2 regions of the Motilimonas thetidivivens genome follow, and region 1 is predicted to be linked to the other one. Evidence: predicted binding sites of a transcription regulator. Region 1 holds the regulator's gene; the other holds the start of a gene.
What was found. Region 1 encodes MetJ, which represses methionine synthesis genes. Its sites were predicted from a motif close to TAGACGTCTAGACGTCTA; they were not measured.
Positions count from the first base shown of each region.

Region 2: the regulator MetJ is predicted to act here: its motif matches at 2,091-2,108, upstream of metE (5-methyltetrahydropteroyltriglutamate--homocysteine S-methyltransferase).

Region 1 covers NZ_JBKFDK010000023.1:32,835-37,240, reverse strand. Annotated here, with positions in the region: gene ACK8OT_RS15565 (bifunctional aspartate kinase/homoserine dehydrogenase II) at 1-766, opposite strand, end outside; gene metB (cystathionine gamma-synthase) at 769-1,932, opposite strand; gene metJ (met regulon transcriptional regulator MetJ) at 2,236-2,559, shown strand; gene ACK8OT_RS15550 (hypothetical protein) at 2,748-3,164, shown strand; gene tuf (elongation factor Tu) at 3,335-4,406, opposite strand, start outside.
Region 2 covers NZ_JBKFDK010000030.1:6,758-11,163, forward strand. Annotated here, with positions in the region: gene metE (5-methyltetrahydropteroyltriglutamate--homocysteine S-methyltransferase) at 1-2,063, opposite strand, end outside; gene ACK8OT_RS17580 (hypothetical protein) at 2,238-2,642, opposite strand; gene ACK8OT_RS17585 (substrate-binding periplasmic protein) at 2,824-3,570, opposite strand; gene ACK8OT_RS17590 (DUF4397 domain-containing protein) at 3,815-4,406, shown strand, end outside.

The DNA.
Region 1 (4,406 bases):
GGCGTGACAATTCAGCCGCTTCATCAAGTGATAAGCGCTCCATTAGCACCGCATTTTTTACCTTACGCGGATCGGCGCTAAATACACCGGCTACATCACTCCAAATTGTAGTGGAGACGGCATTGGCGATGGCGCCCGTTACTGTTGCTGAGTAGTCACTGCCATTACGGCCTAAGGTGACGGTATGGCCTTCGCTATCAGCAGCAAAGAAACCGGTGATCACCACACGATGTTGTTCACGACCCAGTAATTGCTGAGTTAACTTTTCACGCGAGAGCGCAACATCGACCACAGGCTGAACACCAAACTCGGCGCTTAAATAAGTGCGTGAGTCTAACCAGCTGGCCTGCATACCGATTTGTTGTAAGTAAGTCGCTAATAGACGAGCCGACCAAACTTCACCAAAGCTTAAAATTTCATTACTCTGGTAACGGTCTAGCTTGTTTTCAAGAATTAAGGCAAGACGCGTTAAATCGTTATCTAAGGCTGCTAACGCCTCACTTTGCCACTCGCCGTCGAGTAATTCGGTGACAAGGTTACGCTGGAAATCAGATAAAGAAGCAAGTGAAACCGCCGCCGCACTATCGCCATCTTTCGCATACTCGGTAATTTCGATTAACCGATTGGTGGTCTTACCCGCTGCAGAAACGACAATCAGATCTGTGCTAGTCGAATACTTGTCGATAATATTCGCTACGCGACGAAAACAGTTTGGATCAGCTAGGCTGCTGCCCCCAAATTTGTGCACATGTCTTGTTTGTTTCACCTTTACTTCTCCTGCGCCATAGCCTTAAAGGCATTATCTAAATCGGCGATTAAGTCGTCAGCATCTTCGAGGCCAACGGATAAACGAATCAGGGTATTGAAAATACCCGCTTGCGCTTGTGCTTCATCACTCATGGCGCGATGAGTCATGGTTGCAGGATGAGCAACTAAACTCTCAACGCCGCCAAGGGATTCGGCTAATGAAAATAATTTCAGATTATCAAAAAATACCCGTAAACCTTGCTCATCAGCATCAAGATCAAAGCTAAACATAGAGCCAAAGTCTTTTTGCTGGCGCTTAGCTATTTCATGGCCGGGATGCTCAGGCAAGCTTGGGTGATAGATTTTACTTACCAAAGGCTGAGTTTGTAAGTAGGCAAGGATGGCGTTGGTATTTTCTTGGTGATTGCGGATGCGCGCGCCTAAGGTACGAATGCCGCGTAAGGTCAGATAAGAGTCAAACGCTGAACCCGTGAGTCCTAAGCAGTTTGCCCACCAAGCTAAATCTTCACCCAATTGTGGATCTTTGGTCACCACAGCGCCCGCCACTACATCGGAATGGCCATTAATGTATTTGGTGGTTGAATGAATAACGATATCCGCCCCGAGCTCAAGAGGCTGCTGTAATGCGGGTGACAAGAAGGTGTTATCAACGACCACTAACGCGCCCACGGCTTTTGCTTGCTGGCAAATTTTTGCGATATCAACCACACGTAATAATGGGTTACTGGGCGTTTCTAGCCAGACAATTTTCGGCTTTTTGGCAATCGCCGCCGCCATTTGCGCATCATCACCCTGATCAATAAAGCTCACATCAAAGGCTTTTTTCTTCGCGCAGCAATCAAATAAGCGATAACTGCCACCGTAACAGTCATGGGGAGCAACCAGAAGATCGCCAGGACTAAGTAATGCGGTGATCAAGTTAACCGCCGCCATGCCAGAGCAAGTCACAATACCGGTACTGCCGTTTTCTAACTTGGCAATGGCCTCACCTAAAATGGCACGAGTTGGGTTGCCAGAGCGACTGTAATCGAAGCCGCGAATTTGGTTATAACCTTCAAAGGTATAGTTAGTACTTAAATAAATAGGTGGCACCACAGAGCCATGTTGGGTATCGGATTCGATGCCGGTTCGTACGGCTTGAGTGGCCTGCTTATACTGCGCCATGATTTAAGTACTCCATAATAAATATCCCGCAACTTTAAGCCAGCAGGAGCAAGACGTCAACACTTCTGGACGTCTAAACGGCTCTAGATTGATTTTTTACAAACTTAGTCTACCTGAGTGGGGATGTGAACGACAATAGAAGTTAGCCAGCAAGCTTGTTCGCTGCCATTCAAATGAATAGGTACCTGTTGGGCATAGATGCCTGTTGAGCATTTTCAGCCATCTAAGCATCTTTACCGATGGATTGCCTCATATTGCGTGAGAGGTTAGAATAAGCCTGATATTTGATAAGGGTAAATTAGCATGACGTCAAAATGGAACGGTGAATACATCAGCCCCTACGCTGAACACGGTAAAAAAAGTGAGCAAGTAAAAAAGATCACTGTGTCCATCCCGCTCAAGGTGCTTAAAATATTAACCGACGAACGCACCCGTCGTCAGGTCAATAACCTACGCCATGCCACTAATAGTGAACTGCTCTGCGAAGCCTTTTTGCATGCTTATACGGGCCAACCCTTGCCCGAGGATAATGACTTACGTAAAGATCAAAACGATGGCCTACCCGAACAAGTGAAGAAAATCATGATTGAAAAGGGTATCAGCATTGATGAGTATGAAACCGAGTAATCCAAGCACCCTATCCTTTCTCAACTAACTAGCCAGTGCGACGCATTTGTTGAACTACGCCTAATGGATATAGTTAAACTGGCTTAAGTATCCAGCTGTCTCAATACACAATTTTTAGTCCAGTAGCTTTTCACTCCTTAGCGATCCTGCTAGATTACACTTAGGTTAAATTAAGCAGGGAGCTTATTGTGCGACTTTTCGCTGTTGTAATATGTAGTACCTTATCTTTGTCAGCCTTCGCTGCAACTGAGTGCGCCGAAGAAGCAATAAAGTCGGTGGCTGTTGCCGATGCAACCGCAGGCATTGAACGCTATCAAAACCTGACAATCGACTATTCAAACTGTGATGAATTTGACGAACAAAGTGCTCACGCCATTTACGATTTCAGTTATGACCTAACCTATAGCCAAGTCTGTCATGGAGAAGAAGGCTTTAAACTAGGCAAGGCGGGATTACCGCCCAATCAGGTATGTAAAGACTATATAAACGCGGGTTATTACCGTCATCGTCACGCTCAAGGCATAGAGCGTTATCGCCAAGATATGTATCAAAAGGCGAAAAAAGAAGCCGCCGCAAAAGCAGCTGCAGAAGCGGTCGAACAATAGTTCATCGCTACTCTCGGGTTAATGCCTATAAGCATTAACCCGAGCCTACATATTTACCCCGTCCAAATCCCTACTTAATATCTGATCCATCTAATATCATCTCTCACATTTTGTTCAGGCAATAAAAAAGGCCGCCGAAGCGACCTTTTTGTGTTTCACATCAATCGATCTTATTCGATGATTGAAGAAACAACACCAGCACCAACTGTACGGCCACCTTCGCGGATTGCGAAACGTAGACCTTCGTCCATTGCTACTGGAGCGATTAGCTCAACAACAAACTTAAGGTTGTCGCCTGGCATTACCATTTCTACACCTTCTGGAAGCTCTACAGCACCAGTGATGTCAGTTGTACGGAAGTAGAACTGTGGACGGTAACCTTTGAAGAATGGTGTGTGACGACCACCTTCATCTTTAGATAGTACGTATACTTCTGATTCGAACTTAGTGTGTGGAGTGATTGAACCAGGCTTAGCTAGTACTTGACCACGTTCAACATCTTCACGCTTAGTACCACGTAGAAGAATACCACAGTTCTCACCTGCACGACCTTCGTCTAGTAGCTTACGGAACATCTCAACACCCGTACAAGTTGTTTTAGATGTCTCGCGGATACCTACGATTTCAACTTCGTCTTGTACACGTACGATACCAGCTTCGATACGACCTGTTACTACAGTACCACGACCTTGGATTGAGAATACGTCTTCGATAGGCATGATGAATGGCTTATCGATTTCACGCTCTGGCTCTGGGATGTAAGTGTCTAGTGCTTCAGCTAGCTCTAGTACTTTCGCTTCCCATGCTTCGTCGCCTTCAAGTGCTTTAAGCGCAGAACCTTGGATTAGTGGTAGGTCATCACCTGGGAAATCGTACTCAGATAGAAGTTCACGAACTTCCATTTCTACTAGCTCTAGTAGCTCTTCGTCGTCAACCATGTCACATTTGTTCATGAATACGATGATGTAAGGTACACCAACTTGACGAGAAAGTAGGATGTGCTCACGAGTTTGTGGCATTGGGCCATCTGTCGCAGCTACTACTAGGATTGCGCCGTCCATTTGAGCAGCACCAGTGATCATGTTTTTAACATAATCGGCGTGTCCTGGACAGTCTACGTGTGCGTAGTGACGAGTAGGAGTGTCGTACTCGATGTGAGAAGTATTGATCGTAATACCGCGCTCACGCTCTTCTGGAGCATTATCGATAGATGCGAAATCTTTTGCATTACCACCGTAGTGC
Region 2 (4,406 bases), on a different contig from region 1:
AATAACTCCATGTTTGAGCGCGAGGTTTCTATGGTGATCACATCGGCATCCATGGCGGCAATCGACGGCAGAATATCGTTAAATTCGCAGTAACACATGTGAGTGTGGATTTGCGTTTCATCTTTCACGCCACTGGCGCTGATACGAAATGCCTCGGTTGCCCAATCTAGGTAAGGGGTTTTGGCCGCTTCTTTGAGTGGCAAGCCTTCACGTAATGCCGGCTCATCAATTTGGATCACCTTGATGCCTGCGGCTTCCAATGCAACCACTTCATCGCGAATGGCGAGGGCGATTTGTTTGGCACAGGTTTCACGACTGATATCGTCGCGGTTAAAGCTCCAGCAAAGAATGGTAATGGGGCCGGTGAGCATGCCTTTCATTGGCTTTTTGGTTAACGATTGGGCAAAGGTGCTCCAACTGACCGAGAGCTCACGGCTACGTTTGACGTCACCATAAATGATGGGCGGCTTAACACAGCGCGAGCCATAACTTTGCACCCAACCAAATTGAGTGAAGGCAAAACCGTCGAGCAGTTCACCAAAGTATTCCACCATGTCGTTACGCTCTGGCTCACCATGTACCAGTACATCCAGATCCAGCGCTTCTTGTGCGGCGACCACTTGGCGGATCTCGGCCTGCATGGCTTGAATGTATTGATCTTGATTGATCTTGCCTTGCTTGTAAGCGCTACGCGTTTGGCGTATGTCGGCCGTTTGTGGGAACGAGCCTATGGTGGTGGTTGGGTAAGGTGGCAGATTTAAATGGGCTTGCTGCTGCTTGATGCGCGTTGCAAAGTCGCTATAACGTTGGCTAGCGGCACTGGTTAGATTCGCCACGCGTTGTTTGACTTCGTCATTGTGAATTAACGGCGAGGTGGCACGCAGTTCAACCACTTTATCGCTTTCGGCTAGCCAAGCTTGGCTGTTAGCCGCTTGTGGGTCGTTTACAATTTGCTGCAACTGGTTTAGTTCATTGAGTTTTTGCTTGGCAAAGGCAAGCCAAGGCTTGATGGCTGCATCGAGTTTTTGCTCGGAATCCAAATCCACTGGGCTATGCAATAAGCTACAAGATGGGCTGAGCCAAAGCTGATCGCCTAACAAATCTGCCACGGGTTTGAGCTTATTAAAGGCGCTGCGCAAGTCACTGCGCCAAATGTTACGGCCATTGATGATGCCCGCAGACAGCACCCAGTCGGCCGGCCATTGTTGCAAAATAGGTTTAAGTTGCTCTGGTGCGCGCACTAAGTCGATATGTAAACCATCGATAGGTAATGCCAGTGCGAGGGCTTGGTTATCGGCCAAGCTGTCAAAGTAGCTCGCTAGCAGTAGTTTAGGGCGGTTGGCTTGCAAGGCTTGATAAGCGGTTTGATAAGCATCTTGCCATTGTTTGGGCAGATCTAGCACTAAAGCTGGCTCGTCGAGTTGTACCCAAGTGACGCCAAGTTGCTTAAATTGGTTTAATAGGTCTTGGTAGGCTGGTAATAGATTGGCTAGTAGGTCTAGCTTATCAAAGTTGCCTTGCGCTTTACCTAGCCATAGGTAAGAAATAGGGCCTAATAGCACCGGCTTAGGTTGTAAACCGGCGGCGATGGCTTCTTTAACCTCATCAAGTATCTGGCTGTAACTTAATTCAAACTTCTGGTTTTGTTCAAATTCTGGCACTAGGTAGTGATAGTTAGTATCAAACCACTTGGTCATCTCACACGCGGCCGATGGCGGTTTGCAACAACCGTGATGTTCGCCTTGTTTATCATCGCTGCGACCACGTGCCATGGCAAATAAGGTATCTAGGGTGATCTGACCATCTTGGCTACGGTGTCTGGCTGGGATCACGCCAAAGGTAGCGGAAAGGGTGAGCACATGGTCATACCAAGCAAAATCCCCCACTGGGACAAGTTCAACGCCTGCTTGCGCCTGCTGTTGCCAATTGTGTAAACGTATCTGCTTACCTGTTTCTAACAGGTTATTCAGCCCAGCTTTGCCTGACCAATATTGTTCTAATGCATGTTTTAGTTGGCGTTTGTCGCCTATGCGGGGGTAACCCAGTGATGAAATTTTAGCCATGATAATGTCCCGTTTAAAATTAAGTTGTAGACGTTTAGATGGCTATTAGTATTTTTCATTAACGATTGTGAATCAATCTCATAATACTTGTTTTAATTATTAGATATATTCATGTTGAGGTGGGGTTATATGGTTTCGAGAGAATAGGAGCCGTTTGATTTTTGGTTCGGTCGATTATCGAATACTAAGGGCTTGGGCAATTTGTCTTTGCATTATCCATTCTTGTGCGGCTTCGATATCTCGATATACACCCGTATTGAGGGGGGAGGTTTCCGTATAGGCACTCCACATGCGTGATAAGCCATAAATCACATCTTTGTTACTGACGATGGCGATGAGCATATGCGGGTTTACTTGTAACGCGGCCTTGTCTTGCAGCGCTATTTGCCAAATGTCTTCATGGCTTAGGTCTAACTCTGTCACGTCGGTGTAGTTTAAGATTTGGTAATGGGTGTTAATAACATCACTGCTTGACTGATACAGCGAAGCCTTGAATTGAGAAAGATCATCGAAGGAAATGTCGCCCGTTGCTTTGACGATCAAACCGCCATCATTGTTACGTTTAATGGAAAAGGGCATCGTTACTCCTCAATAAATACTGTTCAGTGTAAAACTTGGTGCGTCAACTTAGCACTAATATTGGCTTAACTGGCACAGATTTTTGCTTTTGTTTGAGCATAATTTGCACTCCATCTTAGATTATTTTTCAACAATTTATTCAATGTTAATTATTTGTTTTGATTATATTTTAATCCTGTTCTTATTGAGATAAATGTTGTTTTGTCAGTTTGTCATAGGTACCGTCATTTTGGATTTGGCTCAGGGCTTGTCGCAGCCGCTCAACGGTTGCTTGCGGTGTATCTAAACCCATCGCCATATACAGCTCGGTACCGCTAAATGAACTGATGCTGTGAACCAGTTTAAGCTCTTGATCCAGAGACAGACCTCTTAATCCAAGATAGTAACTGGCGGTTTCTTTTGAGACGGGCCATAAATCTATGCGGCCTAATAAGAGTTTTTCTAAATTAGCTTCGTGGTTGTTATTTCGTTGTAGGTTGGTAAAGCCATGTAGCAACAAAAACTGCTCAATATAATCATCACGTATGCTGCCCACTTGATATTGTCTGGCTTGCTTTAGTTGGCTAAACGGTTGGATATCTTGGCGCGATTTTAAGCTAAAAAAGTGGGATTCAATGGTTGCAATAGGGCCTATCCAATAAAAATAGGGCTCGCGGTGTAGGGTGCGGCTGATGCTATAAATCAGGGTGTTAGGGTTGCTCTTGGCTAGATGGTAGGCGCGAGACCAAGGCAGCACTTTGATTTGATAGGAAAAGCCCGCTCGCTGCAAAGTGGCTTGCACAATTTGGCTTGCTAGCCCTTTTACTTCACCTTGCTGGGTATAGTTATAGGGGGCATATTCTTCGGTAACAACATCGAGAGTGACAGCCTGCAAGCAAGACATGCACATCATATAAAGCAAGGAGGCCAAAATCAGTCTGTGGTTCATGTTTTATAACCAATGGGAGCTTCCACTAAGCATGGTCTATTTTTTTCCTTGCTCAAATTATTGTGATCAAGCTAATAATTTGAGTGTAGTTTGCCAAGGTGAGTTAATTAATCGAAAAATAAATGTGATCGCATTGTTAACAGGTTGCGTAATTGGTTGAGCGAAGGGGATATACATTCATTGGTGGATGCAACCTCTTGAGTGAACAAAACAACAATCACTGATACATCCAAGGAAGCAATGCATGAAAACGTTTAATAAGATTTTACTAACTTCAATTATCACCGCCACTTTAGCTGCTTGTGGTAGCAGCGATAACGATGATCCTGTGGTAGAGAACGCTTATCTTCGCGTTTTACATGCTGCAGCCGACGCCCCCAAAGTTAATGTTTGGCTAGACGGTAAACCTGCTTTAGAAGGTGTTGATTACCAACAAACATCAGGCCAACTTAAGGTGACAGCCGGTAGCCATACGGTTCAGGTTGATGCTATTTTACCTGACGGTAGTACTTTGACTGTGGTGCCTGAAACCACCTTAGATCTAATGAAAGACATGGAATACAACATAGTTGCATTAGGTAAGGCGGCCAAGATTGGCTCGGGTGATACCGATGAGTTTGGCCCAGAGATTGTTTCCCGTGATGCTGTTATGCCCGCAGGTGTGCGAGTGCAAGCGATCCATGCCGCACCCGATGCGCCAACCGTTGACATTTTTATTACCGAGCCGGGAGCCGATCTCAGCGGAGAAGCGCCGTTTGCTGATGATGTACCTTACAAAGCCTCAACGGGGGCGGTCGAAGTACCTGCGGGCACTTACCAAATCCGTTTAACTAATG